Regions from separate parts of the Georhizobium profundi genome, predicted to be linked through region 1. Evidence: predicted binding sites of a transcription regulator. Region 1 holds the regulator's gene; each other region holds the start of a gene.
What was found. Region 1 encodes PhoB, which activates phosphate uptake and scavenging genes when phosphate is short. Its sites were predicted from a motif close to TGTCATNNANCTGTCAT; they were not measured.

Region 1 (7,707 bases):
GGTCCAGGCATTGCGCCTGAGCATGTGCCGCGGTTGACGGAGCGCTTTTACCGGGTCGACATAGAGAGCAGCCGGTCGAAGCGTGGCACCGGTCTCGGGCTCGCCATCGTCAAGCACATTCTCACCCGCCACAGGACGAGACTGGTGGTTCAATCGACACTGGGAGAGGGCACGACCTTCATTGTCAGATTTGAGCGACAAAAAACGCCGAATGATGTCGTGCTTCGTCTAATTGATAAGGAAAAACAAGGTCTTAGGGTGTCATAAATCCGTTATGCTCTTGTCATAAAAGGTGGGTCAGCGGGGTGTTAGAACACCGACGGCCTCAAGGGGCACCCACAGGCGCCCTTAAGGCGCCCATTCAAAGAGCTAATAAGCGGGAGACATCCATGAACGCTCTTAAGATTTCCGTCGCTGCCCTCGTGGCATCCACGACGTTTGCCGGTTTTGCCGTCGCACAGTCGCGCGACACCATCCAGATTGCCGGTTCTTCGACCGTTCTGCCTTTCGCATCGATCGTTGCTGAAGAATTCTCCGCTGCTTTCCCTGATTTCGGCACGCCGGTCGTCGGTTCGGGCGGTTCGTCGGGCGGTCTGCGCCAGTTCTGCGAAGGCGTCGGTGAGAACACGATCGACATCGCAAACTCGTCGCGCCGCATCCGCGCCGGCGAAGTCGAAGCCTGCAACACGGCTGGCGTAGAAGACATCCGCGAAATCCAGATCGGTTACGACGGCATCGTTTTCGCAACGTCCGTTGACCAGGGCGATTTCGCTCTCGAGCCGCAGCACGTCTTCATGGCGATCGCAGCCCAGGTTCCGCAGGACGGCGAAATGGTCGCCAACCCGTACACCAACTGGTCGGAAATCGACGCTTCCCTGCCTGACCAGGCGATTGCTCTTGCAATCCCGGCTTCCAACCACGGCACCCGCGAAGTCTTCGAAGAGCGCGTCGTTCTTCCGGGCTGCGAAGCTGCTGAACTGCCGGAAATGTCCGAAGAGGAAATGGAAGCAGCTTGCCTCGCATTCCGCCAAGACGTCGTCGTTGAAATCGCCGGCGACTACACCGAGACGCTCGCTCGCCTGCAGTCGAACCCGGCAACCGTCGGCGTCTTTGGCCTGTCGTTCTACGACCAGAACCGCGACACGCTGAAGGTTGCAACCGTATCGGGCGTCGAGCCTTCGCTCGAGACGATCGCTTCGGGCGACTATCCGGTTTCGCGTCCGCTCTTCTTCTACGTCAAGGGCGAGCACATCGGCGTCATCCCGGGCATCGAAGAGTACGTCCAGTTCTTCCTCTCCGACCAGATGGCCGGTGCAGGCGGCGCGCTTGAAGCTGCCGGCATGATCCCGGCTCCGGCTGAAGAAACCGCTGCCGTTCTGGAAGCCTTCGAAGGCGGCGAAGCGCTGACCGTCGAAAGCCTCGGCGCCGAGTAATCTACCAGACGGGGCCTCGCCGTAGCGGCGGGGCCCCATTTTGCTTCCCTGACATTTGGTCATTCAAGGCACGCCGATGAACACCCTGATCATCACTGCGCTGATCCTTGCCTTTCTCGGCATCGCCTACCAGACCGGTTCTTCCAGAAGTCGCGCCTTGGCGGGCACTTCAGGCCGCCGTCTGCATTCGCGCCCATCCTATCATGGTTCTGCGATTGCGATCTGGACGCTCGTTCCGCTGCTTCTCGTGCTTGGCGCCTGGGCGCTGCTCGACAGTTACGTCATCCGCACGTTCATCACCTGGTATTTGCCTGAAAGCCTCGTTGCCGAGGGCGGCAATGCGCTGCGCGCCTCGATCGCGCGCGTTGAGGCTCTTGCGACGGGCTATGGCGTCGTCGGCGAGGTTCAGGAGTTCGAGCGGACAGCTGCGCAGGCCGTCGGCCGGTTTCAGACAACGGCTTTCCTGATTGTCGTGGCGGCAGCAACCACGCTTGCTGCGCTCGGCCTCTTCTATGCCCGCAAGCGTATCACGCCCCAGTTTCGCGCCCGCAACGAAGTCGAGGGTGCAGTCCGCCTCCTCCTTCTCGCCTGCTCCGTCGTCGCCATTCTGACCACGTTCGGCATCGTGGCTTCGCTCCTGACCGAAGCCATGCGCTTCTTCTCTTTCGTCAATCCGCTCGACTTCTTTTTCGGGACCGTCTGGAACCCGCGCTTTTCCACGACCGGCGCCGGTGGCGGTGGCGAATATGGTCTGATCCCGCTTCTCTGGGGTACGATCCAGATCACCATCATCGCCATTCTGACGGCAGTGCCGATCGGCCTGATGGCCGCCGTCTACCTGTCGCAATACGCCAAACCGCGTGTGCGCAGCGTGGTCAAGCCGCTGATCGAAGTGCTCGCGGGTATCCCGACGATCGTTTACGGCTTCTTCGCCCTGGTGACTGTGGGACCCTTCCTCGCAAGCTTCGGTGACGCGATCGGCGTCGATATTCGCGCCACCAGCGCACTCACGGCCGGCATCGTGATGGGTGTGATGATCATCCCGTTCATCTCGTCGCTTTCCGACGACATCATCCGCCAAGTGCCGACTGCGATGCGCGACGGCTCGCTCGGCCTTGGTGCAACGAAGTCCGAGACGATCCGCCGGGTCATCCTGCCGGCTGCTCTTCCGGGCATCGTCGGCGCCATTCTGCTGGCGGTCAGCCGTGCGATCGGCGAGACGATGATCGTCGTGCTCGCGGCCGGCAACAGTCCGGTGCTGCGCTTCAATCCCTTCGAGCCAACGTCGACGATCACCGTTTCGATCGTCAACCAGCTCACCGGCGACAGTGATTTCGCCGGACCCCAATCCCTCGTCGCCTTCGCGCTTGGCCTGACGCTGTTCGTGCTGACCTTGGTTCTCAACGTCGGTGCGCTCTACATCGTCCGCCGCTTCCGGGAGCAGTATGACTGATCATGGCTAATCTCGACAGCACAACGACAGCCAGTGCCGGCACTGCTGTTACCGCCGAAGAGCGGCGCCAGCGGGTCAAAAAGAGCCTCGGGGCACGGCACCGCAAGGAACGCCTCTTTCATGGCCTCGGCATTACTGCCGTCGTCCTGGCGCTTGGTTTCGTCGGCATTCTTTTCTACGACGTGCTGCAGCGCGGGCTCCCCGCGTTCCAGCAGGCGCAGGTCACGGTCGACGTCTATTTCGATCCCGAGATCATCGAGCTCGGCGAGCGGCCCGTTCAGGCTGCCGGTCAGTCTCCGGCCGATTACCGCGCAGCCTTGAATGCGTGGCTGCGTGACGCGGCTCTGGCCAACTGGAACCTCGTGCTGGAAACGTCAATCCGCAACATCGTGCCGGAATTCCAGGGCAGTGCGCGTGAAATCGCTGCCATCATCGACAGTTCGCAACGCTTCGTCATCCGCGATGCGTTCACGAACGATCCTTCCCTGCTTGGTCAGACCCGAGAGTTCGCACTTCTCGCCTCGGCCAATGCCGACAACTGGCTGAAGGGCACGATCGACCGGAGCCTGCCGGACGCCCGCCAACAGCTCTCTGCCGATGCGCGTGCGTTGGCAGACGACCTTCTGGAGCGCGGCGAGATCCGTTTCGCTTTTGCGTCGCACCTCTTCACCAATGTGGACTCCCGCTCGGCACCGGCCAGCGCGGGTCTCGCGGGCGCCTTCATGGGCTCGCTCTACATGATGCTGATCGTCATCGTGCTCGCCGTGCCAATCGGTGTCGCAAGCGCCGTCTATCTCGAAGAATTCGCGCCGAAGAACCGGCTGACCGATGTGATCGAGATCACGATCAACAATCTGGCGGCGGTGCCTTCCATCGTGTTCGGTCTGCTGGGTGCGGCGGTCTTCATCAACTATTTCCGCCTGCCGCTTTCCGCGCCGCTCGTCGGTGGTCTCGTCCTGACGCTGATGACGCTGCCGACGATCATCATTGCCACGCGTTCATCGCTGCGCGCAGTGCCGCCTTCTCTTCGCCAGGCGGCCCTCGGTCTCGGCGCATCGCGCACGCAGATGGTCTTCCATCACGTGCTGCCGATCACCTATCCGGGCATCCTGACTGCCGCCATCATCGGTGTCGCTCAGGCGCTCGGGGAAACTGCTCCTCTGCTGCTCATCGGCATGAACGCCTTCGTCGCCAATATTCCGAGCAGTCCCATGGACCAGGCGTCGGCCTTGCCGGTGCAGATCTATCTCTGGCAGGGCAACGAAAACCGTAATTTCTTCGAAGCGCGTACTTCTGCCGCCATCATCGTGCTACTCGGCCTGATGCTGAGCCTCAATGCGATCGCAATCTTCCTTCGGTCGCGACTGGAGAAACGCAAGTGACGTCAGATAGCACCATCACCAAGGATCCCGTCATGGCCTCTGGAATGAACTTTCCACATGCGGAGCTCACCCCGAACGCAGAGCAGGCCAGCGACCACGGCGCAGCCGAGCTTGCCCAGCGCAGCGTTCGCGTGCGCGCCAGCGACGTGTCCGTCTTCTATGGCGCCAAGCAGGCGTTGTTCGACGTGTCGGTCGATATTCCTGACCGCGCCGTTACGGCCTTCATCGGCCCATCGGGCTGCGGCAAGTCCACGTTCCTGCGCTGCATCAACCGCATGAACGATACGATCGAAGGCGCGCGCGTCGGCGGCAAGATCGAACTCGACGGCGAGGACATCTACGATCCCTCGCTGGACGTCGTCGAACTACGTGCCCGCGTCGGCATGGTGTTTCAGAAGCCCAATCCTTTTCCGAAATCGATTTTCGAAAACGTCGCCTACGGTCCGCGAATCCACGGTCTCATCCGCACTAAGGCTGATGCGGAAGAAGTCGTCGTGTCGAGCTTGCGCAAGGCAGGGCTCTTCAACGAGGTCAAGGATCGTCTTCACGAGCCGGGCACCGGCCTCTCGGGCGGCCAGCAGCAGCGCCTCTGCATCGCGCGCGCCATCGCGGTCGGTCCGGAAGTCATTTTGATGGACGAGCCGTGTTCGGCGCTCGACCCGATCGCAACGGCCATCATCGAAGAGCTGATCGACGAACTGCGCGAGAACTACACGATCATCATCGTGACGCACTCGATGCAGCAGGCGGCGCGCGTTTCGCAGAAGACGGCGTTCTTCCATCTCGGCAATCTCGTGGAGGAAGGTCCGACCGACAAGATCTTCACGAACCCGGAAGACAAGCGCACCCAGGATTACATTACCGGCCGGTTCGGCTGACCAACCGGCTGTGGCCACGGAGAGAACAATGAGCGATCCGCATATCGTCTCGTCCTTCGACGAAGAGCTGAAATATCTGATGCGCCGGGTCTCGGAGATGGGCGGCATCGCGGAACGCATGGTGGGCGACGCCGTCGCCGCGCTGGTGGCTTCCGATGCGGGGAGCGCCCAGCGGATCATCGCCGAGGACATCATTCTCGACGATGCCGAACGCGACATCAACGAGCGTGCCATCGTCGTCATCGCCAAGCGTCAGCCCATGGCACACGATCTGCGCGAAGTGATGGGCGCGATCCGCATCGCGGCTGACCTCGAGCGCGTCGGCGATATGGGAAAGAATATCGCCAAGCGCGTGGTCGCCGTCCAGGGCACGGCCCAGCCGAAGCAACTGGTGCGGGGGCTCGAGCACCTCTCCGAACTCGCTTTGACGCAGCTGAAGGAAGTGCTCGATGCCTATTCGACGCGCTCCGCCGTTGCGGCGAACCAGGTGCGCCAGCGCGACGACGAAATCGACGCAATGTACACGTCGTTGTTCCGTGAGTTGCTGACCTACATGATGGAAGATCCGCGCAACATTTCGGCCTGCACGCATCTACTGTTCTGCGCCAAGAACATCGAGCGCATCGGCGATCATGCAACCAACATCGCCGAGACGATCTACTATATGGCGACCGGCGACCGGCTGCTCGGCGAACGGCCGCGCGGCGACAAGACTGCGACGGTGATGGCCAGCGGCCACTGACGGAGACGATGGGAAGATGCTGCCAAAGATAACGGTCGTCGAGGACGAAGAAGCGCTGAGCGTGCTCCTGCGTTACAATCTGGAAGCCGAAGGCTACAAGGTCGACACTGTTCTTCGCGGCGACGAGGCCGAGATCCAGCTGAAAGAGCGTGTTCCGGACCTGCTCATCCTGGACTGGATGCTTCCAGGCGTCTCTGGCATCGAGCTCTGCCGCCGGCTGCGCGCGCGGCCTGAAACCGAACGCTTGCCGATCATCATGCTGACGGCGCGTGCTGAAGAGAGCGAGCGCATTCGCGGTCTCGCGACCGGTGCCGACGACTATGTGGTGAAGCCGTTTTCGACGCCTGAACTGATGGCGCGTGTTCGCGCCATGCTGCGTCGCGCCAAGCCCGAGGTCATCTCTTCGGTGCTGCAGAGCGGCGACATCACGCTCGATCGCGAAACGCACCGCGTCCACCGCAAGGGGCGCGAGATCCGGCTTGGACCGACAGAATTCAAGCTACTGGAATTTCTGATGTCGTCGCCTGGTCGCGTCTATTCGCGCGCGCAACTGCTCGATGGCGTGTGGGGCCATGACATCTATGTCGACGAGCGCACGGTGGATGTCCATGTCGGCCGGCTGCGCAAGGCGATCAATCTCGCCAACATGCGTGATGTCATCCGCACGGTGCGGGGCGCCGGCTACGCGCTGGAAGGCTGAGCGCCTTCTTCATTCTCAGCTTGAATTTGACGACGACGGCGCGCGATCAGCGCGCCCGGCGCCTTTCGCCCGAGACCTGGAAGGCGAGACGCGCGTGGTATTTGCAGTAGGGCGTGTTCTCGCCTGAATCGTGGCCGCAGAAGTGGAAGTCTTCGTGCATCGGGTCGCCAACCGGCCACTTGCATGTGCGCTCAGTCAGGTCGACCAGCGCCAAGCGCTTGGCGATCGGCACGACGACATCGCTGACGGGACGTGTCTGCGGCGCTGCTTCCATGGCGACATCTTCACGCACCGCGGCGGCTGCGCCACCTCGGGAAATCGTGCGCGGTGCTGCAGGGCGGGCGTTGAAGTTGGAGGCCGGGCGCGGAGCCGGTGCCGGGCGTTTTGCGCGCGGAGCAGGGGTGCCTCCGGACTTTGCGCGTCCCGGCAGGTTCAGCCGATGTACTTTGCCGATGACAGCATTTCGTGTCACGCCACCCAATTGTGCGGCAATCTGGCTCGCGCTGAGGCCGTCGGCCCACAATTTGGTAAGTTTTTCGACGCGCTCATCGGTCCAATTCATGGCCGCAACTCCAGTTTCGATATAGGGCGCAGCAGAATCCCTCGGCGCTGGCCCGAAGTATCAACGGAACCGCGTCGCCTTAATACTGTGTGATGACTAGGTCCGCCGCATGCAGTCTAGTGCTGTTATTTCAACTTAATGGTCGGCAGACTCCGTGACAAGAGTCCCGGGAATCGGCCGATTCGCTTTTTTGAGTTTTCCCCAACTTGGGGCTTTTTAGGCGAATTGCGTGGTAGCCGGCACAAGGGGCGTTTTCTTGACAGCGCCGGGCGAAATGAAGATAGTGCGTCGGGCCGCCGCAGGGCGGCTTTTCAATTTTCAGGCCGCAGTCCTTGAGGTTTGCGACGCGAACCGTCCGACCCTTTTGCGGTGTGGCCTTGAGTGGGAGTTTGCGCCAGATGGCACCGGCGTCGCCGCTTTTCGAGACTTACAACCGCGCTCCGCTCCGCTTCGAGCGTGGCGATGGTGTCTGGCTGACGAGCGAGGATGGCAAGCGATATCTGGATTTCGCCGCTGGCATCGCCGTGAACTCGCTCGGGCATTCCCATCCGCATCTC
Region 2 (7,707 bases), 1.8 Mb from region 1:
ATCGTCTCGTCTGCGGCGATGTCGGCTTCGGCAAGACGGAAGTTGCCCTTCGCGCCGCTTTCGTTGCGGCGATGAACGGCGTCCAGGTAGCGCTGGTCGTGCCGACAACGCTGCTTGCACGCCAGCACTACAAGACCTTTGCCGAGCGCTTCCGTGGCCTGCCGATCCGGGTCGCCCAGGCGTCCCGCCTCGTCGGAGCGAAGGAACTCGCGCTCACCAAGGGCGAGATCGCCAGCGGCAAGTGCGACATCGTCATCGGCACGCACGCACTGCTTGGCTCGTCGATCAAATTCGCCAATCTCGGCCTGCTGATCATCGACGAGGAGCAGCATTTCGGCGTCAAGCACAAGGAGCGGCTGAAGGAACTGAAGTCGGACATTCACGTGCTGACCTTGTCGGCAACGCCCATTCCGCGCACGCTGCAACTGGCCATGACCGGTGTGCGCGAACTGTCGCTGATCACGACGCCGCCGGTCGACCGCCTCGCGGTACGCACCTTCATCTCGCCCTTCGACGCGCTAACGATCCGTGAAACGCTGCTGCGCGAGCACTATCGTGGCGGCCAGAGTTTCTATGTCTGCCCGCGCATCGCCGATCTGGAGGATGTGTCAGCGTTCCTGCAGTCGGAAGTGCCGGAGCTGAAGGTCGCGACCGCGCACGGCCAGATGCCGCCAGGCCAGCTCGACGACATCATGAACGCCTTCTATGACGGCCAGTACGACGTGCTCTTGTCGACGACGATCGTCGAATCGGGCCTCGACGTACCGCGGGCCAATACCCTGATCGTTCACCGCGCCGACATGTTCGGCCTTGCCCAGCTCTACCAGCTGCGCGGTCGCGTCGGCCGCTCAAAGGTCCGTGCCTTTGCGCTCTTTACGCTTCCGGCGAACCGGATGATCGCGCCGATGGCCGAGCGCCGGCTCAAGGTGTTGCAGTCGCTCGACGAACTCGGTGCCGGCTTCCAGCTGGCCAGCCACGACCTTGATCTGCGCGGCGCAGGCAATCTGCTCGGCGAAGAACAGTCGGGCCACATCAAGGAGGTCGGCTTCGAACTCTACCAGCAGATGCTGGAAGAGGCCGTGGCCGAACTGAAGGGCGAGGACGAGGTGCGCGACACCGGCTGGTCGCCGCAGATCTTCGTCGGCACCCCGGTCATGATCCCGGAAGACTATGTGCCGGACCTGCATCTGCGTCTCGGCCTCTACCGGCGCCTGGGCGAAATCACCGATCTTTCCGAGATCGACGATTTTGGTGCCGAACTCATCGACCGCTTCGGGCCGATGCCGACGGAAGTGCAGCACCTCCTGAAGATCGTGTACATCAAGGCGCTCTGTCGCACGGCGAATGTCGAAAAGCTGGATGCGGGGCCGAAGGGCGTCGTCGTGCAGTTCCGGGACAAGCAGTTCCCGAACCCCGCCGGCCTCGTCCAGCACATCGCGCGGCTCGGCAACCAGGCGAAGATCCGCCCGGACCACAGCGTCGTCTTCATTCGCGAACTGCCGACCCCGGAAAAACGCCTCGGCGGCGCTGCCGTGATCATGAACAAGCTCGCGGAGATCGTGAAGGCGGCTTGATCAGGTTTGCTCTCCCCTGCAGAGGGGGAGAGCAAGTCTCTAGACTACAATGTGATCCGGTAGCGGGCGAAGCCGTTTTCGCCGGCCCCGGCTTCCTCGATCGCCACGCCTTCCACATCGGCGATTACGTCAGCGGCTGCTGGGCCCGTGTCGAAGACGACGGTCGTATCGGGCAGTGGGCTGAAGCGCCAGTTGCCGTCGGCAGCAGGATCGATCTCGCCCTGTTCGATGATGTAGCGGACGATGATGTCGCGGTTGGTGTCCGGTCCGACGAAGATGATCTTGTCGGAGGTGATGCCCGGAAAGCTGCCCCCGCCGCCGGCGCGGTAGTTGTTGGTGGCGACCGCAAAGCGTTGGGCCGGATCGACCGGTGCGCCCTCGAAGGCGAGGTTCTTGATCCGGCTGGCGCCTTCATCGACGAGCACGCCTTCGGAATCGTAGCGCGATGGCTGCGACAGGTCGATTTCATAGGTGACGCCGTCAATCACGTCAAAATTGTAGGATGGGAAATCCGGATTGATCAGCGCGGCATCGGTCGCGCCCGGCTCGATCTGGTTGAAGATCCCGGCCGAGCGCTCCAGCCACTCCTTGAGGTCGGCGCCGGTGATGGCGACCGCATGGATCGTATTCGGATAGAGATAGAGGTCGGCGACGTTCCTGATCGCGATCTCGCCGACCGGCACGTCGGTATAGTAGTCTGGCCCGCCACGCCCACCGGCCTTGAACGGTGCGGCTGCGGAGAGAACCGGAAGATCGGCGTAATCCGGATCGCGCGAGAGGATGTCGGCGATGTACCAGGTCTGTGCCTGGCTGACGATCTGCACCGATGGATCATCGGCGACGAGCGCGAAATAGGAATGAAGCCGGGCCGCCGTGCGACCCACGGGCGTGCGGACATAGGCGATGGTCGCCTCGTGCTCCGCTTCGACGGAAGCGAGCACCTCGGCGTCGCTCTCCACCAGTGGCGTGACGGTTGAGTCCACACGCTCGAAGATCGGCCGCGCCTCGGATGTGTGCGTAACGACCCGCCAGCTGTTGCCGTCACGCTCCAGCAACAGGTCGATCAGCCCCAGATGGGAGCCCCAGAAGCCAGGCATCACGCCGGGTTTGCCGGCAATTGTGCCTTCGGCATTGTCGACGCCGGCCACACCTTCGAATTCTTCGCCTGGAAAGACGCGATGCAGATGGCCGGTGACGATCGCATCGATGCCATTGATGGCGGCAAGCGGAATGGCCGCATTCTCCATGCCGTCGCTATGGGCTTCTTCGCCGATGCCCGAATGGGCGAGCGCGATGACGATGTCACAGCCTTCCTCGCGCATTTGCGGCACGAACGCGCGGGCGGCCTCCACCATGTCGCGCGCCGCCGCATTGCCCGCAAGGTGGGCGGCGTCCCAGGTCATGATCTGCGGCGGCACGAAACCGATGATGCCGATGCGGATGGGGTGTGTTTCCCCCGCGCCGTCGGTCAGCTCTCGGTTCAGAATGACGTAAGGCTCGATATAAAGCTCGTCCTGCACCGGATTTCCAGCGAGTGCGCCGCGTGTGACATTGGCACCGACGAAGGGGAATTCCGCGCCATCGAGCGCCTTGAAGAGAAAGTCGAGGCCGTAGTTGAATTCGTGGTTCCCGAGCGTGGAAGCGTCGAAGCCGAGCGCGTTCATCGCCTTGATGACAGGATGCACGTCGCCGTCATTCAGCCCGCGCTCATAGGCGATGTAGTCGCCCATCGGATTGCCCTGCAGGAAATCGCCATTGTCGACGAGGATCGCGTTCGTCGCCTCCGCGCGGATCGAATTGACGATCGCCGCCGTACGGGCGAGCCCCATCGTGTCGTTCTCGCGGTCGGCGTAATAATCGTAGGGGTAGACATGCACATGCAGGTCGCTCGTGCCCATGATCCGGAGATGCGCCTGGTTCGCCTGCGCCCGTGCCGAGAACGGGTGCAGCAGGATGAGGGTAGAGAGAGCGGCGGAGCCGGCGAGCAGATGGCGTCGGGTCAGGGCAAGCGGCCTTTTATGCATGATCACGGGTACGGTTCCTCTCGATGTCGATGTGGCCTGATCCCCAGCGCCGCGCAATCGAGCATCTGCCTGTGACGCATTGATGACGGCTGGGCGGATCGGCATGAATGGTGGCCTGAAATGGCTGGCCAAGCGACATGCGCGTGCTAGAAAGCCTGAGAACCTGACCATGGGAGACCGGCAATGTCATTTTTTTCCAAGCTGTTCGGCCTTGGCGGCGAGAAGGCCGCGCCCAAGCCCATGGCAGCCGCTCCCATCGAGCATCAGGGTTGCGAAATCATCGCCCAGCCGATGAGCGAAGGCGGCCAGTGGCGGGTCGCCGGCGTCATCGCGAAGACCGTGGACGGCCAGCGTGTCGAGCGTCAGTTCATCCGCGCCGATCTCTGCATGACGGAAGAAGAAGCCGTCGAGGTCTCGCAGCGCAAGGGTCGCCAGATCATCGAGCAGAACCCGCGGCTCTTTTCCGATCCGAGCGATACCGGCCCGGTCTGATCGCCCGTCGGTCTCGGACACGGCTTCAGTGAATATCCAGCATGTCCTTGGGCGTGACGTGCTGGTTGGCGCTCCAGTCCGTTGAGCGCTCGATCATCCGGTGGATGACCGGCTTGCCCGGTCCCTTGTGCATGGCGCGGATGGCTTCCGCAATCACGGCATCGGCTTCCGTCGTGCGCTGGTGGTAGCGCTGATATTCCGTCCATGTCGGCAGGTGGTAGGTCTCTTGCCAGAGCTCGGGATCTTCCAGATCGCGCATCAAGGTCCAGTGGCGCGCGCCATTCCGGAACCTGAGGCGCCGGCGTTCCGCCATGGCCTTCAGGAACTCCGGCATGTCGTCATTGCCGATCCGATACTCGACCATGATGACGATCGGGCCGCTCTGCGGCTTGATGTCAAGCGCGAGATGCGGCTCTTTCCAGCGGTTCAGCGGATCGAGTTTCAGCCGCGGCGGGGCCGGCAGCGGCAGGACGAGGCCGATCGCAGCGCCTGCCACCATGAGGACCGATGCCGCAAGAAGCGCGTTCGAAGCGCCATAGCTTTCCGTTACCAGGCCCCAGATCCAAGACCCGAGCGCCATGCCCGTGAAGGTCGCCATCTGGTAGAGCGACAGCAGCCGCCCGACGACCCAGCGCGGCGTCGACAGCTGCACGGTCGTGTTGAAGAGCGACAGCGTCAGTACCCAGCAGGCGCCGCCAAGCGTCATCGCGACCATGGTCAGCGGTGCGGAGCGGCTGAACGAAGCGATGAAGGCGCAGGCGGCGAAGCCGAGGAAGCCGGTGCGGATCAGCGTTTCACCGGCAAATCGTGCCCGCAGCGCCGAATTGGAAAGCGCCACGGCCACCGCACCAAGCCCGAACGCGCCAAGCAGCAGGCCGAAGAGCTGTGGGCCGCCTGCCAGGATGTCGCGCGCGATCAGCGGCATCAGCGCCATCACGGCACTTGCCGAAATGCCGAACATGGCGCTGCGCAGCATGACGATCTCGATCTTCGGCGACATGACGAGATAGCGGAGACCCGTCATGATCGCACTGCCGAGGCTCTCGCGCGGCAGCGTGCTCGCCGGAAGCGATGGTTTCCAGCGCACGAGCACGAAGATCAGTCCGAGATAGCTCGCGGCGTTGATGGCGAAGGCCGCGGCGGCACCGGCCGCAGCGACGATGGCGCCCCCGATAGCTGGGCCGACGCTGCGTGACAGGTTGAAGCCCATGGAGTTCAACGTGACGGCTTGTGGAAGATTGTCCCGGCCCACCATGTCACCGACGGAAGCTTGCCAGGACGGATTGTTGAGCGCCATGCCCGAACCGATCAGGAAGGTCAGGCCGAGCAGTGTCCATGGCGTCAACGCGTCGTACCATGCGGCGATCGCAAGCACGGTCGCGACGACCAGCATGAAGCATTGGGCAAGCAGCATGACCTTGCGCCGATCGTAGCTGTCGGCGATCGCCCCCGAGATCAGCGCGAGAAAGGCGATGGGCAGCGCGTTCGATGCCTGGACAAGCGCCACCATGTCAGCCGAAGCCGCCAGCTGCGTCATCAACCAGGCGGCGCCCACCGTCTGGATCAGCATGCCGAAATTCGATGCCATGGCGCCGAGCCAGATTGCGCGGAATGTCGGATGCCTCAGCGGTGCGAGCGCGGCAAACGTCGCAGGCTTGGAAACGTCTTCCTTCATGATCGGCTTTCGGTGAGGCGGCTTGCAGGCAGTTTGAACGATGCGGGTAAGAGCGAGACTAAACCTCTGTCTCCGCTTCCGGAACCCCTGTTGCCTCAAAGACCGGCGGTCAGAAATGTTCCGCGTCGATGCCTATATTCGGCCTGTCGATCACGTCGCGCAGCGCAAACGAGGAGTTGATGCGCACCACATGGGGCAGGGCCGACAACCAGTCCCGATGCAGCCGCTCGTAATCCTGGAGATCCTTGACGGCGACCCGCAGCACGTAATCGTACTCGCCTGACATCAGGTAGCAGGACAAGACGTTGGGGCAGAGCTTCACGGCCTTCTCGAATTCGGAGAGCGTGCGCGCAAATTGGCCCGACAGCGAGATGTGAACGATAGCCGTCATGCCGTAGCCCAGCGCCTTGTCGGACAGTCGCGCGTGATACCCCCGGATGACGCCGGACTTTTCAAGCAGATCGAGGCGGCGGGAGCAGGCAGAAGGCGAGAGCCCCACAGCTTCCGCGAGATTGGCGTTCGAGATTCGCCCTTCTTCCTGCAACCGCTTCAGCATCGCACGATCGATAGCATCGAACTCCATAGGCGGCGAAATCCCCGAATAACCTCGCATGACGCGCAAGAATATTCGAAATTCCGTGATCTGTGAATTCATCTTCGCAAGGACATTGCAGGCATCCAATGTTGAAATCTGGTCTCGTCGCCCGCCCTCCCGTCGCGGGCCGCCATGGAGGATCGCAATGCGCGTAGGCTGCCCGAAGGAAATCAAGAACCACGAATACCGCGTCGGCCTGACGCCGGGCGCCGTGCGCGAATATGTTGCCCATGGCCACGAAGTGATCGTCGAAACCGGCGCGGGCACCGGCATTGGTGCCGATGACGGTGCCTACCAGGCGGCCGGCGCCAAGATCGTCGCGACCGCTGCGGAAATCTTCCAGCGCGCCGACATGGTGGTGAAGGTCAAGGAGCCGCAGCCATCTGAATGGGCTCAGCTGCGCGAAGGCCAGCTGCTGTACACCTATCTGCACCTCGCTCCGGATCCCGAGCAGACCAAGGGTCTCGTCGAATCCGGCGTAACGGCCGTCGCCTACGAGACCGTGACCGACGACCATGGCGGCCTGCCGCTTCTCGCTCCGATGTCGGAAGTTGCCGGACGCCTCGCCATCCAGGCCGGCGCAACCGCGCTGCAGAAAGCCAATGGCGGCCGCGGCATCCTGCTCGGTGGCGTTCCGGGCGTGCTGCCTGCGCGTGTCGCGATCATCGGTGGCGGCGTGGTTGGTCTCAATGCTGCAAAAATGGCGGCAGGCCTCGGCGCGGAGGTGACGATTCTCGATCGGTCGTTGCCGCGCCTTCGTCAGCTCGACGATATCTTCAATGGCCGCGTCCGCACGCGCTTCTCCACGATCGAGGCGCTGGAAGACGAAGTCTTCACCGCCGATCTGGTCATCGGCGCTGTTCTGATCCCGGGCGCTGCGGCACCGAAGCTCGTCACCCGCGAGATGCTTTCAGGCATGAAACGCGGTGCCGTCATCGTCGATGTCGCGATCGACCAGGGCGGATGCTTCGAGACCAGCCACGCGACGACGCATTCCGAGCCAACCTACGAGGTCGATGGCATCGTGCATTACTGCGTTGCCAACATGCCGGGTGCCGTGCCGATCACATCGGCCCACGCGCTGAACAACGCGACTCTGCAGCACGGCCTGAAGCTTGCCGATCGTGGCCTGAAGGCGATTGCCGAAGACAAGCATCTGCGCGCCGGCCTCAACGTCCATGCCGGCCGCATCACCAACCGCGCCGTTGCCGAAGCGCTTGGCTACGAAGCCGTGGAACCGCAGGCGGTCCTCAAGGTCGCTTGATCGCCTGGAGGGTAGGCGCTCGGCCTCTGGCCGGGCGCTGTTTTGTCAATCGAGCCGGGCAAGCCGCAGGTGGTCTGCGTCGG
Region 3 (7,707 bases), 610 kb from region 1:
GGACGAAGCGATGCGGCTCGGCGACCTGATCGCGGTGATGGCCGAAGGCAAGGTCGTGCAATATGCCGACCCGGCGACGCTGCTGGTGAAGCCGGCGACCGATTTCGTCGACAATCTGGTTGGCACGGCGGATCGACCGTTCCGGCTTCTGTCGCTGCGCAAGGTCGACGACGTGATGGAGCCGGGTGGGGCAGACGGTGGTGAACCCGTCCAGCCGTCGACGTCGCTTCGCGAGGCTTATGCCAACATGCTGTGGCAGGGCAGGGAGGCGCTGCCTGTCGTCGATGCATCGGGCGCCGCCATTGGTCAGGTGCGCCTTGCTGCCATCTCCCGTCTGGCAGCGCGCCCGGCATGAGACTGACGGTTGCCATGGTGGCGCGGCTCGTCGCGCTGGTTCTGTTGCTCGCCTTCCTGTTTGCGCCGTCGCTCTTCGAGCCGCTTTTGCGACCTCTGGCAGGTCCGCGCGCACCGGCCATCTACAACCAGGGCAGCCTGCTTTCTCTCACGCTCAGCCATATTGGCATCACGATCGCTGCCACGCTGTCCGCTACAGTGCTTTCCGTCGCGCTCGCAGTGATCGTCACCCGAGACTTCGGCCGCGAATTCCTGCCGCTCTCGCGATCGATTGCCAATATCGGCCAGACATTTCCGCCCGTCGCCGTGCTGGCGCTCGCTGTGCCGATCGTTGGTTTCGGGACAAAGCCGACGCTGATCGCGCTGTTTCTCTATGCGCTTCTGCCGGTCTTCGAGAACGCGCTGACGGGTCTGACGACGTTGCCTTCAAGCGTGCGGGAGGCCGCGCGCGGCATGGGCATGACCGGCTGGCAGCGGCTCACGCGCGTTGAACTTCCGCTGGCCTTCCCGGTCATTCTTGCAGGCGTGCGGCTCGCCTTCGTGATTTCGCTCGGAACGGCGACGATCGGCTCCACGGTTGCCGCCCCAACCCTGGGCGAAGTGATCATCGCCGGGCTGCTGTCCAGCAACACCGCGTTCGTGCTGCAGGGCGGCGTGATCGTCGCCATCATCGCCGTTCTGTCCTATGACGCGCTCAGTGCCTTGGAACGAAAGGCCGCTCGCAGGCTTGGACGTCCAGCGACTGCCATCTGAACCCGAAAGTTTTTCGATGCCGATTGACCCGACCTACCGCGCCGCACCGCGCCACCAGGCGCTTGGCCGTGACTTCTTCGACCCGGTCGAAGCCGCCGACTTTCCATCGACGACGCTGCGATACCGAAACCGAGACGCCGCTGCCGAGGTCGGGTTGTCCGGTTTGAGCGATGCGGAATGGGTGAATCATTTCGGGCGTTTCGAGCCGCTTCCGGACAATCTGCCGGAGCCGCTGGCGCTGCGCTATCACGGCCACCAATTCCGCCAGTATAATTCCGATCTCGGCGATGGTCGCGGGTTTCTCTTCGCGCAACTTCTGGACCGGGAAGATCGTCTGCTCGACCTCGGCACGAAGGGATCCGGCCAGACGCCATGGTCGCGCCAGGGCGATGGCCGCCTGACATTGAAGGGCGGTGTGCGCGAGGTCCTCGCGACGACGATGCTGGAAGCGCTCGGCGTCAACACCTCGCGCTCTTTCAGTCTCATCGAAACCGGCGAAGAGTTGATGCGGGGTGACGAACCATCGCCCACGCGCTCATCGGTTCTGGTGCGGCTCTGCCATTCCCACATCCGCATCGGGACTTTCCAGCGCTTCGCCTATCTGGAACAGCCCGACCGCATCGAGGCGCTGCTGCATCATGCGGTTCGCAACTACATGCCCGATTGCGCCCGCGCCGACACGAAAGCCACGGCGCTCGCGTTCCTGGACAGGGTCTGTCGAAACGTGGCGCGCACCGGGGCACAGTGGATGGCTGCCGGCTTCGTGCACGGCGTTCTCAACACCGACAACATCAACATCACCGGTGAGAGCTTCGATTACGGCCCTTGGCGCTTCCTGCCGGTGCTCGACCCGTCTTTCACCGCCGCCTATTTCGACCAGACGGGCCTCTATGCTTTTGGGCGGCAGCCCGAAACGCTCTTCTGGAACCTCGCGCGGCTGGCGGAATGCCTGCTGCCGCTCGCGCCGCTGGAAGATGTCGAGCCGATCGTGCGCGCGTTTCCTGATCACTATCGCTCAGCCTTCGACCGGCAGATCGTCGCGCGCCTCGGTCTCGAACCGCTCGATGCCGCTACCGACCGAGAACTCGCGGAGAGCTTCTGGAAGTTTCTCGCCGCAAGCGCCATGCCGTTCGAGCAGGCCTTCTTCGACTGGTTCGGCGGCGTGCCGGATCGTGCTGGCCGGAGCCCGGTCGCGGCCGAATATGCGGGCGAAACCTTCGCTCAGACCCGCGCGCTCATTGATCGTTACCAGACCCGTGCCGATATCGATCTCGCGCATCCGTCGCTCGCCGCGCTCTCACCGGTGACCGTGCTCATCGACGATGTCGAGCGAATCTGGTTCGGTATCGATACCGACGACGACTGGAGCGATTTCCACGAAACGCTGGATCAAATGGCCGATCTGCGCGATGCCTATAGGCTGAAGGAACGCGCTCGCTAGGAAGCCCGGGAATCCATTTGGGAGGATGTCGTTTTCCGTTCTTCCTTTCGTCAATCTGTCATGGTTATCGGTCATAGCCTCGGTCGCTCGTCAACGAAGACCGCTTTCGGAGACTGATTCACCATGCGTTATGCGCTCTATTTCACGCCGCCGATGAGCGACGCTCTGCAACGCACCGCATCGCGCTGGCTCGGCCGAAACGCGTTTTCGGGCGCAGCGCTCGACCATCCGGACGACACTGGCCTTGGCATCGACGACATCGCTGCCATCACCGAAGCGCCGCGCCGATACGGTTTCCACGCCACCATCAAGGCACCCTTTGCTCTGGCGGATGGGCTGACGAAGGCCGATCTGTTGTCGGAGATCATGCATTTTTGCGGCGAACTCGAGCCATTCGAACTGACGCCGCTTCGCATCGAGCGGCTCGGCCCGTTCTTCGCCTTGACGCCGAGTGCGCCGTCGCCCGCGCTCCAGGGCTTCGCCGATGCCGTCGTTCGTCGCTTCAACCGGTACCATGCGCCGGTGAGCGAGGCCGATCGGGCGAGGCGCAATGTCGATCGGCTGTCGGAACGGCAGGTGGCGTATCTGGACAGCTTCGGCTACCCTTACGTCTTCGAGGAATTCCGCTTCCACATGACGTTGACAGGGCCTGTCGATGCCGGCGATGCAGACCGGGTCGAGGCGGCGCTGCATCAGGTGTTTGCACCCTTCCTGGACAAGCCTGTATCCCTCAGCAATCTGGCACTCTTCGTGGAGCCGGAAAAAGGCGCACCATTCTCGGTGGATTCGCTGCATCCACTTGGATCCTTCAAGGCGGCGCGACGGGCAGCCGCACAATGACACTTCACGACAAGAATTTGCAGATACGGATGAGCACGGTGACCGAGACGATCTTAAAGAATGCGATGCTGGTTCTGGCCGATCGGGTGGTTGAGGGCCATCTCGTCATTCGTGACGGGATGATCGCGGAGATTGGCGAGGGAACGACATCGGCTCCCGGAGACGATCTCGACGGCGACTATCTGATGCCGGGCCTCGTCGAGCTTCACACCGACCACCTCGAAGGCCACTACGGCCCGCGACCAGGCGTGCGCTGGAATGCGATCGCCGCTGTGCAGGCGCATGACGCGCAGATCGCCGCGTCGGGCATCACCACGGTGTTCGACTGCCTGCGCATGGGGTCCGACGAAGACGGTGGCTTCAAGCCCGGCGAAATGCGTGAACTGGCGGATGCGATCGAGCAGGCGCAGCGCGAGGATCGGCTGCGCTCGGACCACTTCCTGCATCTCAGATGCGAGGTTTCGGCTGCCGATGTGCTGGATGCCTTCGACAAGTTCCGCAGCGACGACCGCGTGCGGCTCGCTTCGCTGATGGACCACGCGCCTGGCCAGCGGCAGTTCCAGACGATGGATCAGTACACGCTTTACTACAAGACGAAGCGCGGACTGACGGACGAACAGTTTGAGGTGTTCGTCGCCAAGCGGCAGGAACAGTCGGCCCGATATTCCGCCCCGCATCGCCGCGCGATCGCCGAGCATTGCCGGGGTGCCGGCGTGACACTCGCAAGCCACGACGATGCGACGCTCGACCATGTCGACGAGGCGATTGCCGATGGCGTCGGTCTTGCCGAGTTCCCGACGTCGAAGGAAGCCGCACGCGCGTCGCACGAAGCCGGCATGAGCGTGCTGATGGGTGCGCCGAACGTGGTGCGCGGCGGCTCGCATTCCGGCAACATCGCCGCCAAGGACCTTGCCGAAGCCGGTATCCTCGACGTTCTGTCCTCCGATTACGTGCCGTCGAGCCTCTTGCAGGCGGTGTTCAAGCTGGCTGACGATGTCGACGCGATTTCGCTGCCGCAGGCTGTGGCGCTGGTCACATCCACGCCAGCACGCACCGTTGGGATGGACGACCGCGGCGTCGTCGCCGTCGAAAAGCGCGCCGATCTGATCCGTGTTCGCAATCTCGATCAATTGCCGATCGTCCGAACCGTGTGGCGTCAGGGACGCCGCGTCATCTGATGGCGGAACGGTCGCCGAGAGATCCTGCTGGAACCTTGATCGTCGTGCTCGGTCCAAGCGGGTCGGGCAAGGATACGATCATCGATTTTGCGCGCGAGACGCTTCGAGGCCGAAGCGATGTCTTGTTCGTGCGCCGGGTGGTGACCCGCGACGCTGCCGTTCAGGCTGAAGATCATGACACGCTTGACGAGGCCGCGTTCCTGGCCGCCGAACAGGCGGGCGCCTTCGCCTTCACCTGGAAGGCCCACGGCCTGAGTTACGGCTTGCCGAGCTCGATGGACGGCCATCTTGCCTTAGGCGGCATCGCGATCGCCAACGGATCGCGTGCGACCTTGCCCGATCTGCGGCGACGCTATCCGACGCTCGTGCCGGTCACATTAGCGGTCGCTCCGGATGTGCTGGCGGCACGCATTGCCGCGCGTGGCCGCGAAAGCGAGGCCGAGATCGCGGCGCGGCTTCAGCGTGCGGAGCGGTTTGCGCTCGATACGCCGGACCTGACGATCATCGACAACAATGGCGCTCCGGAAATTGCCGGCCGTGCCTTCGTGCGCCTCATCGAGCAGGTGTCGGCGAGACATCACGCTATCGCTTGACGAGCGCGTTCAGGATGTCGGCGGGGCTGACGACGCCAACGATGCCGCCATTTTCCACTACCGCGAGCGAACTCGGATAGTGGTTGGCCAGTGTGCTCAGCATGTCTTTCACCGGCGTGCGGCGCTTGACGGATCCCCCGATCGCTTCCTTGGCGCCTGCTTGACCGGGACGCATGACGTCCTCCGCGCAGAGCACGCCGAGCGGATTGAGATGGGCGACGAATTCCTCGACGTAATCGTTGGCCGGACGCAGCACGATGTCCTCCGGCTTTCCCGCCTGGATGATGCGCCCGCCTTCCATGATGGCGATCTTGTCGCCGATCTTCACCGCCTCTTCGAGGTCGTGGCTGACGAAGAGGATCGTGCACTTCATGCGTTGCTGCAACTCGATCAGTTCGTCCTGCAGCTTCGTGCGGATCAGTGGGTCGAGAGCTGAAAAGGGCTCGTCCATTAGCAGGATCGGCGCGCCCGTGGCAAAAGCGCGGGCGAGGCCGACGCGCTGCTGCATGCCGCCGGAAAGCTCGTGAACCTTGCGGTCTGCCCAATCGGTGAGGCCGACCGTGTCGAGCTGAGCCGCGACGCGCTCCTTGCGTTCACTTGCCGGCATGCCCGACAGCTCCAGGCCGAAGCCGACATTTTCGGCAACCGTGCGCCAGGGCAGGAGGCCGAATTGCTGGAACACCATGGACACGCGCTCGGTGCGTAGCTGCCGCAGCGTCTTGCGGTCCGCCTTGGCGACATCGACCATGCCTCTGCCGGTTTCGACCATGACCGAACCGCGCGCCACCTTGTTGAGGCCATTGACGGCACGCAGCAGGGTGGATTTGCCCGACCCGGACAGGCCCATCAGCACGGCGATCTCGCCTTCGCCGACTTCCAGCGAGCAGTTGTGGACGCCCAGGACCTGATCGGTTTGCTGCTGGATCTCGCTGCGCTTCATGCCCTTGTCCATCAGCGGCAGGGCGATCTTGGGATTGTCACCGAAGACGATGCAGACGTCTTCGAATCGGATCATCGGCTCTCTGCTCATACCTCGTTCTCCCGGCGGAAGATGCGGTCGAGGATGATGGCGACCACGACGATGACGAGACCGGATTCGAAACCGAGGCCCGTGTTGACCGAGTTCAGCGCCCGCACGACCGGAACGCCGAGACCGCTTGCGCCAACGAGCGCCGCGATGACGACCATCGACAGCGAGAGCATGATCGTCTGGGTCAGGCCGGCCATGATCTGGGGCAGGGCATAGGGTAGCTCGATCTTCCAGAGCATCTGGCGCGACGTTGCCCCGAAGGCACGGCCAGCCTCGATCAGCGCCGGGGGGGTCGATGAGATGCCGAGATGGGTCAGTCGGATCGGCGCCGGGATGACGAAGATTGCCGTCGCGATAAGGCCAGGCACCATGCCGATGCCGAAAAAGACAATCGCCGGAATCAGATACACGAAGGTCGGCAAGGTCTGCATGAGGTCGAGGATCGGCCGGACCCAGGCGTAGAGCTTCGGCCGGTGGGCGCATGCGATGCCGATCGGGACGCCGAGGCCCATGCAGAGCGCGCAGGCGGAGAGAACCAGCGTCAGCGTTTCGGTCGTCTCACGCCAATAGCCCTGGTTGATGACGAACAGGAAGCCGACGAACGTCAGAGCGGCCACCTTCCACGAGCGCTGCAGCACATAGGCGAGTGCCGTGAAGATCAGCACCATCACCAGCGGATGAGGCGTCTGAAGCACCCAGAGCACGCTGTCGATGATGCTTTCCATGATGCCGGCGATGAAGTCGAAGACCCATGAGGCATTGCGTGTCAGCCAGTCAACGACGTCGCTTGCCGTTCGCCCCACGGGGATCTTGTTGTCGGCTATCCATTCCATCGAGATTGTCCCCAGTCCTGCCGACCATGACTTGAGCGGCAAAGTCGGCCCACGGCATTCGCCGATTCATCCCGTCGCGGCGGCTGGCCCTCACCCCCAGCCGCGCAACGTCTTGTAAAACAGGTGCCCACCGGGCGAGCCTTGAGGATCGCCCGGTGGGATATGCGCTATCAGAGGCCGAGTTCGGCGCGAACGGCCGCGAGGCCTTCTTCGCCATCGACGGTCGTGACGCCATCCAGCCATGCGTCCAGCGTATCCGGGTTTGCGGTCAGCCACTCCTGCGCGGCGGCACGGGCATCTTCCCCATCGTCAAGAATGGCGCCCATGATCTCGTTCTCCATCTCAAGCGTGAACTTGAGGTTGGTGAGGAAGGTTCCGATGTTCGGGCATTCCTCGGCGAGACCGGTGCGCGTGACGGTGTGGACGGTGCCGACATCGCCGAACCATTCCTCGCCGCCTGTCAGATATTCCATCTCGATGTTGCTGTTCATTGGATGTGGCGCCCAACCTAGGAAGACGACGTCGTCTTCGGAGTTCACGGCGCGGCCGACCTGGGCAAGCATGGCCTGCTCGGAGCTTTCCACGACCTCGAATTCGCCAAGACCGAAGGTGTCGTTTTCGATCAGGCTGATGATGTAGCCATTGCCTTCGTTGCCGGGCTCGATGCCGTAAATCCGGCCATCGA
Region 4 (7,707 bases), 220 kb from region 1:
CAGAAGCTGGAAGGCCTTGTCGACATCCGTCTGCGGAAAGCGCCGGAAGAAGGAGCGCCAGAAGGCGACATAGCCGAGCCTGCCCGACAGCACGTTCTCCATGACGGTCAGACGCTCGACCAGCGCATATTCCTGGAAGATCATGCCGATGCGCCTGCGCGCTTGGCGCAAATTGCCGCCGGACAGCTTCGTGAGATCGAGCCCGTTCAGACGAATGGCGCCGCCTGTCGGTTCCACCAGTCGGTTGATGCAGCGGATAAGTGATGACTTGCCCGCGCCCGAAGGCCCGATGAGGCCAACGACCTGCCCCTTGGCAACCGTGAAAGAAATGCCGCGCAACGCCATGTCGCCCGTTTTGTAGCGCTTCTCGAGACTGTCCACCTCAAGCATGCCTGACCTCTCGCCTCTGCCTCAATGCGAAGCGGGGACGCAGATACGAAGCTGCGCCCCCGCTTTGTGTTAGCCAGAGCTTACTGGCAGGAATAGGAGACGCCGGTCGCCTCGTCGATCTGGCGAATGACTTCCCAGTCTTCCTGGAAGCTGATTTCGATGAACTGCTCTTCGCCCGACGCGTTGAACTCTTCGGCAAGCGCGGAGCCTTCCCACTCGAACGAGAAGAACGCGTCGCGGATCTGCTGCTGGAGCTCGGGCGTCAGATTGTAGACCGTGCCGTAACCCGTCGTCGGGAAGGTTGCCGACTGGTAGATCGAGCGGATCTGATCGGGGGACACGACTTCGCGGTCGATCATGCGGGTCATGACCGAGTTTGCGATGGCGGCAGCCGGGTAGTCGCCGTTGGCAACGCCCAGGATCGACGTGTCGTGCGAACCCGAGAAGACCGGCGTGAAGTCTTCGTTCGCAACCATGTCGAATTCGCTCGAAAGAATGGCGGACGGCGCCTTGAAGCCGGAATTCGACGTCTCCTGCGTAAAGGCGATCTCGCTGCCGCGCAGATCCTCGATCTCCTGCGCTTCGCTGTCGGCCGGTACGATTATTTCCATCTCGTAGCCGAACGAGCCGTCATTGGAAGCCATCATGGCGAAGGGACGGAAGCCGGCGCAGGCAACGGCAATCGGATTGCCACCGGTGTTGAAGCCGGCAATGTGCAGGCGGCCCGCACGCATCGCTTCAAGCTGCGCGGCGTTCGACTGAACCGGGAAGAACTCGACGTTCTTGCCCGTGGCTTCCGCAAGATGGTCCATAAAGCCCTGCCACACATCGGCGTAGACGGCCGGATCCTCAACGGGCGTGTAGGTGAAGATCAGCGTGTCCGGGTCGACCAGATCGGCAGCGTCGGTCGGGATGTCGGCGATCAGATCGCCATCGGCATCGGTGAAACGAGAGTCGAGCGCGAACTGGGCTTGAGCGGGAAGGATGAAGGCAGCCGAAAGGGCGAGTGCTGCGGCGAACAGTTTCATGGGCTTTTCCTCTTCGTGGCGGGTCGTCGAATGGCGGTGCTGCAGGCTTATTGACCGTGCCCATTACAGGTCCGTGACATATCGATGATGATTCCGTGACAGACTTGTCGGTGCCCCCGGTAAGCCCCGAAGCTCCCGTTCCCGATTGCGCGCCGCCGCGCGCGTAGATACGTAGAAGACATGTGCAATTGGCAGAACACGCACCGATGACGACACCCACCATGCGACTGGATGACGCCGCCCGCGCCGGCTGGCTTTATTACGTCGCCGGCAACACGCAGGACGACATCGCGCGCAAGCTGGGTGTTTCGCGGCAATCGGCGCAGCGTCTGGTTTCGCTTGCCGTGAAAGAAGGTCTCGTCAAGGTCCGGATCGACCATCCGATCGCGAGTTGTCTCGAACTTGCACAGCGGCTGAAGCAGCGCTTCGACCTGAAGCTGGTCGAAGTCGTGCCGAGCGATCCGGGTTCCCAATCCACCACGGTCGGCGTTGCCGAAGCCGCAGCCGCTGAATTGGAGCGACGCCTGTCCGCGCCGGAACCCGTGACGATCGCCATCGGGACGGGCCGCACGCTGAAGGCCGCGATCGAAAAACTGCCGAGCATGGATTGCCCGCAGCACAAGGTCGTGTCGCTGACGGGCAACATTGCGCCGGACGGCTCCGCCGCATTCTACAACGTCGTCTTCACCATGGCCGACAAGGTGAAGTGCCGGTCGTTTCCCATGCCGCTCCCTGTCATCGCGTCCTCGATGCATGAGCGTGAATTGCTGCACCAGCAGCCGATGATCCAGGCAACCCTCAAACTGTCGGCAACGGCGGACATCACCTTCGTCGGCATCGGCGATCTCGGACCGGGTGCACCGCTCGTCATCGATGGCTTCATCAGCCCGGCCGAGCTCGAAGAATTGACCGCCGCAGGCGCCGTGGCCGAGATCGTCGGGTGGGCGATCGACCGCGAAGGGCACCAGATCGATGGCATCATCAACGACCGGGTCGCGAGTTCGCCCATCCCGTCGCGCGACACCTGCATCGTCGTCGGCATCGCCAAGGGACCGCTCAAGCTGCCCGGCATCGCCGCTGCTCTGAAAGGTCGGCTGATCAACGGCCTGATCACCGACGAAGACACGGCCACCGCCCTCCTCGCCTAAGCCATCGCCGCAATCGTCTCCTGCAGATGCTGCGCTGCAGCGACTAATCTGCGTTGACATCGCTCGCCAACATGTGAGTAATTGCTCACAGCATAGGCAATTGCTCAAGAAGCTCTTGCCGGCGACACTCATTTGGGAGGAACTCATGAGACACAGGTTTTCGCTTCTTGCCGCCTGCGCGGCCATGCTTGCCGGCACCAGCGTTGGCGCGTCCGCGCAGGAGACGCTGACGATTGCGACCGTGAACAACGGCGACATGATCCGCATGCAGGGTCTGACCGACGCCTTCACCGAACAGCACCCGGACATCCAGCTGAACTGGGTGACGCTGGAAGAAAACGTGCTGCGCCAGCGCGTCACGACCGATATCGCCACCAATGGCGGCCAGTTCGACATCATGACGATCGGCACCTACGAAGTGCCGATTTGGGCCGAAAACGACTGGCTGCTTCCGCTTGATAATCTCGGCGACGATTACGACGTCGACGATCTGATCCCCGCGATCCGCGAAGCGCTTTCCAAGGATGGCACGCTCTACGCAGCACCGTTCTACGCCGAAAGCGCAATGACGCTCTATCGCACCGACCTGTTCGAGGCAGCAGGCATCGAGATGCCCGAGGCTCCGACATGGGACTTCATCGCTGACGCCGCACGCCAGATTTCCGAAGCCAATGACGATGTCTACGGCATCTGCCTGCGTGGCAAGCCGGGCTGGGGCGAGAACATGGCCTTCCTGGGTTCCATGGCCCGCTCTTACGGCGCCAATTATTTCGATGCCAGCTGGCAGCCGCAGTTCGACAGCGAAGGCTGGACGACGGCCGTCACCCAGTATGTCGACATGATGACGAATTACGGGCCTCCCGGCGCAGCCTCCAACGGCTTCAACGAAAACCTGACGCTCTTCAACCAGGGCCGTTGCGCCATGTGGATGGATGCGACCGTTGCGGCCTCCTTCGTGACCAACCCTGACGAAAGCCAGGTCGCCGAGAATGTCGGCTTCGCGCCGTTCCCCTGCGGCGTCGAAAACTGCCCGAACCAGGGCGCCAACTGGCTCTGGGCTTGGTCGCTCGCGATCCCTGCCGGCTCGCAGAAGGCCGAGGCTGCCGAGACCTTCATTTCCTGGGCAACCTCCAAGGCCTATCTCGAACTGGTGGCCGAGAACGAAGGCTGGTCGAACGTTCCGCCCGGCACGCGCACCTCGCTCTATGAAAACGAGCAGTACACGTCCGAGGCGCCCTTCGCCGAGCAGACGCTTGCCGCGATCAACAATGCCGACCCGTCGATCACCGACGACAAGCCCTATGTCGGCCTGCAGTTCGCAGCCATTCCCGAGTTCCAGGGTCTCGGTACCGCGGTTGGCCAGCAGATGGCCGCAGCCGTCTCCGGCAGCATGACGGTCGAACAGGCGCTTCAGTCTGCCCAACAGGCAGCGGTGCGCGAAATGACACGGGCCGGCTACATTCAGTAAGCCCGCCCGATCCCGCCCGACCAGATCCTCCGTCGGGCGGGATCCATCTTCGTCGGCAGCCGCAACCTGCAGGCTTTCGACATATCGCGTCTCGCAACGGTGAACCGGTTTCCATATCACCTCGAAACGCTCAAGCTTCGCGCAGCAATCGATAGCGATCCGCCAAGGACGGCCTTGCCATGGCAACCCTGCAGACGAAATCCGCCGCACGCCTGATGATGGCACCCGCCGTCATCGCGTTGCTGATCTGGATGATCGTGCCGCTGTCGCTGACGCTCTATTTCTCGACGCTCAACTACAATCTGTTCAATCCCGCCGACACGCCCTTCATCGGCCTGACCAACTACCGCTTCTTCCTGTCCGATCCCGCCTTCTTCACCGCACTGCGCAACACGCTGACATTGGTGGTCGGCGTGCTCTTCATCACCGTCTGCGGTGGCATCCTTCTCGCGCTTCTGCTCGACCAGGTGTTCTACGGCGTCAACATCGTGCGCCTCTTGGTCATCGCGCCCTTCTTCGTCATGCCGACGGTGGCGGCACTCGTCTGGAAGAATATGATGATGAACCCGGTCTACGGGGTCATCGGTCAATTTCTCAACTGGATCGGTATCGGCGCGATCGACTGGTTCTCCAATGCACCTCTGACCGCCATCATCATCATCGTTGCCTGGCAATGGCTGCCCTTTGCGACACTCATCCTCTTGACCGCGCTGCAATCGCTTTCGGAAGAGCAGAATGGAGCGCACCCCATTTTGACCGGACAGTCGGCATAGCCGATAAGGCATAGGCATTCGCCTATGAGTACGACTATGTCCAAGAGTTCTGATGAGCCGTTTCAGCGGATCGAAGTGGTCACCTCCGTGCAGCGCCGCCGGCGCTGGTCAGTGGCCGAGAAGGTTCGGCTGGTGGAGGAAGCCATGCAGCCGGGAATGAGTGTTTCCTACGTGGCACGTCGTGCCGGCATTTCCCCCTCCCAGCTCTTCGCCTGGAAGCGTCGCATGCTCGAAGGTGGTCATGCCGCCGTTCACGCGGATGAGGACGTTGTCGGCGCTTCCCAGGTCCGCGAGTTGGAGAAGCGGGTGCGCGAACTTGAGCGCATGCTGGGCAAGAAAACCATGGAAGCCGAGATCCTCAAGGAAGCCCTTGAACTCGCTCGCCCAAAAAAACGGACGCCGCCGTTGCTGTCGTGGAGCGATCCAGAGGACGGTTCCCAATGAGTGCGATCGCCAGAACACTCGGCGTCTCCCGGTCCAATCTGATCGAACGCACCAACAAATCGTCCAAGCCACGCGGGTCTTATCGGAAGCCCGACGACATCGTTCTCCTGGCGGAGCTGCGGCCGATCATCGACCAGCGGCCAACCTATGGATATCGCCGGGTGACGGCATTGCTGAACCGGCAGAGGCGACGGGATGGCCTGCCCACGGTCAACGCCAAGCGCGTGCTCAGGGTCATGCAGCAAAACGGGCTGACGCTCCAAAAGCATACGGCTCTGCGGCCTACCCGCACCCACGACGGTGTCGTCGTTGCACTGCGCTCCAACATCCGCTGGTGCTCAGATCATCTGGAGATCCGTGCCCGCAATGGCGAGGTGGTCCGCATTGTGTTCGTCATCGATGCCTGCGACCGGGAGATCATCGCCTGGTCAGCCGTGGTCAATGCCGGCATCTCTGGTGAAATGGTCTGTGACTTGATGATCGCGGCGGTCGAACGCCGCTTCAAGACCCTTAAGGTCCCGCACCGACTGGAATGGCTTTCGGACAATGGCAGCGCCTATATTGCCAGGCAGACCGCGCAGGTCGCCGCTGCCCTCGGCATCAATCTGCTCTTCACACCGGTTCGAAGCCCGCAGAGTAACGGCATGTCCGAGGCCTTCGTCAAAACACTGAAAAGAGACTACGCCTCGACCGCCATCCTCCCAGACGCCGACACCATCCTGGCCTTGCTGCCCGACTGGATCGACGACTACTGTGAGGTCCACCCGCACTCTGGGCTCAGGTTCCGCTCACCACGCGAGTTCCTGCGTCTTAGTGCCTAAACCCAACCGCCGACTGTCCGGTGAAGCGGGGTCCACTCCACAGAAGGAAGCGGCCGAGATGGACGGCGCCGGTGCGTTGTCGATCTTCTGGTACATCACGCTGCCGCACATGGCGCGCGCCATCACTGTCGTCATCCTGATCCAGACGATCTTCCTGCTCTCCATCTTCGCCGAGATCTACGTGACGACATCGGGCGGACCGGGCCTGCAGACGACGAATATTCCGTATCTCGTCTACAGCCAGGCGCTTCTCCAGTTCGATGTGGGCGGCGCATCCGCCGGCGGCATCGTGGCGGTGGTCCTCGCCAACATCGTTGCCTTCTTCCTCGTCCGTATCATCGGCAAGAACCTCGACGCTTGAAGGGATTGAGATCATGGCCCGCGCAGTGTCCACCCGCCGCAAGATCACCTTCACCATCATCGGATGGACGGTCGGTCTGCTGATCTTCTTCCCGGTCCTCTGGACGATCCTCACCTCGTTCAAGACCGAGCTCGACGCGATCTCCATCCCGCCGAAATGGATCTTCTTCGACTGGACACTGGAGAACTACGCCACGGTCCAGGAGCGCTCGAACTACTTCCGCTTCATGAGGAACTCGGTCTATCTCGCGCTCGGCTCCACCGCGCTCGGTCTCATCTTCGCCATCCCGGCCGCCTGGGCCATGGCGTTCTCGCCGACACCGCGCACCAAGGACGTGCTCTTGTGGATGCTCTCCACCAAGATGCTGCCGGCTGTCGGCGTGCTGATTCCGATCTACCTCATCTTCCGCGACTGGGGCCTGCTCGACAGCCGCGTCGGCCTGATCATCGTTCTGTTCCTGATCAACCTGCCGATCATGGTCTGGATGCTCTACACCTACTTCAAGGAAATTCCCGGCGAGATCCTCGAAGCCGCGCGCATGGACGGAGCGTCGCTCTCGAAGGAGATCACCCATGTGCTGGCGCCGATGTCGGTGCCGGGCATTGCCTCCACCGTTCTCTTGAGCGTGATCCTCGCCTGGAACGAGGCGTTCTGGACGCTCAATCTGACGACGTCGAACGCCGCGCCGCTGACGACCTTCATCGCGTCCTATTCGAGCCCACAGGGCAATTTCTACGCGAAGCTGTCGGCGGCCTCGACGCTCGCCATCGCACCGATCCTCATTCTCGGCTGGTTCTCGCAAAAGCAGCTCGTCCGCGGCCTCACCTTCGGCGCCGTGAAGTAGGGAAGACAGACATGGGAAACATCACGCTCAACAAGGTCTCAAAATCCTTCGGCACGACCCATGTGATCAAGGACATCGATCTTGCAATCGACCACGGCGAGTTCGTCGTCTTTGTCGGCCCGTCCGGCTGCGGCAAGTCCACCCTGCTGCGGCTGATCGCCGGGCTGGAGGACGTCTCCAGCGGCAGGATCATGATCGACGGCACGGACGCGACGGGCCTCGCACCCGCCAAGCGGCGCCTGTCGATGGTGTTCCAGTCCTATGCGCTCTATCCGCATATGAGCGTGCGCCAGAACATCGCCTTTCCGCTGAAGATGGCCGGCAATGACAAGGCGGTGATCGACAAAAAGGTCGGCGATGCGGCGCGCATCCTGAACCTCACCGACTATCTCGACCGCAAGCCGCGCCAGCTCTCCGGTGGCCAGCGCCA

Region 2: a site for PhoB is predicted at 3,670-3,686, ahead of D5400_RS13845 (bifunctional 2',3'-cyclic-nucleotide 2'-phosphodiesterase/3'-nucleotidase). Genes of this name have one in related genera too.
Region 3: a site for PhoB is predicted at 2,594-2,610, ahead of D5400_RS08080 (DUF1045 domain-containing protein). Genes of this name have one in related genera too.
Region 4: a site for PhoB is predicted at 1,481-1,497, ahead of phnD (phosphate/phosphite/phosphonate ABC transporter substrate-binding protein). Genes of this name have one in related genera too.

Annotation. Positions count from the first base shown of each region.
Region 1 covers NZ_CP032509.1:1,123,603-1,131,309, forward strand. Annotated here, with positions in the region: gene phoR (phosphate regulon sensor histidine kinase PhoR) at 1-267, shown strand, start outside; gene D5400_RS05250 (substrate-binding domain-containing protein) at 390-1,433, shown strand; gene pstC (phosphate ABC transporter permease subunit PstC) at 1,510-2,886, shown strand; gene pstA (phosphate ABC transporter permease PstA) at 2,889-4,268, shown strand; gene pstB (phosphate ABC transporter ATP-binding protein PstB) at 4,265-5,146, shown strand; gene phoU (phosphate signaling complex protein PhoU) at 5,175-5,888, shown strand; gene phoB (phosphate regulon transcriptional regulator PhoB) at 5,905-6,588, shown strand; gene D5400_RS05280 (GcrA family cell cycle regulator) at 6,635-7,150, opposite strand; gene D5400_RS05285 (aspartate aminotransferase family protein) at 7,549-7,707, shown strand, end outside.
Region 2 covers NZ_CP032509.1:2,887,000-2,894,706, reverse strand. Annotated here, with positions in the region: gene mfd (transcription-repair coupling factor) at 1-1,574, shown strand, start outside; gene D5400_RS13845 (bifunctional 2',3'-cyclic-nucleotide 2'-phosphodiesterase/3'-nucleotidase) at 1,619-3,598, opposite strand; gene D5400_RS13840 (HlyU family transcriptional regulator) at 3,782-4,090, shown strand; gene D5400_RS13835 (MFS transporter) at 4,116-5,765, opposite strand; gene D5400_RS13830 (Lrp/AsnC family transcriptional regulator) at 5,875-6,348, opposite strand; gene ald (alanine dehydrogenase) at 6,506-7,624, shown strand; gene D5400_RS13820 (GNAT family N-acetyltransferase) at 7,670-7,707, opposite strand, start outside.
Region 3 covers NZ_CP032509.1:1,728,812-1,736,518, forward strand. Annotated here, with positions in the region: gene D5400_RS08065 (ABC transporter ATP-binding protein) at 1-355, shown strand, start outside; gene D5400_RS08070 (ABC transporter permease) at 352-1,107, shown strand; gene D5400_RS08075 (protein adenylyltransferase SelO) at 1,124-2,548, shown strand; gene D5400_RS08080 (DUF1045 domain-containing protein) at 2,672-3,388, shown strand; gene D5400_RS08085 (alpha-D-ribose 1-methylphosphonate 5-triphosphate diphosphatase) at 3,418-4,566, shown strand; gene phnN (phosphonate metabolism protein/1,5-bisphosphokinase (PRPP-forming) PhnN) at 4,566-5,159, shown strand; gene choV (choline ABC transporter ATP-binding protein) at 5,149-6,174, opposite strand; gene choW (choline ABC transporter permease subunit) at 6,186-7,022, opposite strand; gene choX (choline ABC transporter substrate-binding protein) at 7,193-7,707, opposite strand, start outside.
Region 4 covers NZ_CP032509.1:903,756-911,462, reverse strand. Annotated here, with positions in the region: gene phnC (phosphonate ABC transporter ATP-binding protein) at 1-390, opposite strand, end outside; gene phnD (phosphate/phosphite/phosphonate ABC transporter substrate-binding protein) at 471-1,418, opposite strand; gene D5400_RS04290 (sugar-binding transcriptional regulator) at 1,625-2,566, shown strand; gene D5400_RS04285 (ABC transporter substrate-binding protein) at 2,712-4,034, shown strand; partial or broken gene D5400_RS04280 (carbohydrate ABC transporter permease) at 4,214-4,786, shown strand; one part of gene D5400_RS04275 (IS3 family transposase) at 4,844-5,192, shown strand; one part of gene D5400_RS04275 (IS3 family transposase) at 5,192-6,072, shown strand; partial or broken gene D5400_RS04270 (carbohydrate ABC transporter permease) at 6,113-6,433, shown strand; gene D5400_RS04265 (carbohydrate ABC transporter permease) at 6,447-7,277, shown strand; gene D5400_RS04260 (ABC transporter ATP-binding protein) at 7,289-7,707, shown strand, end outside.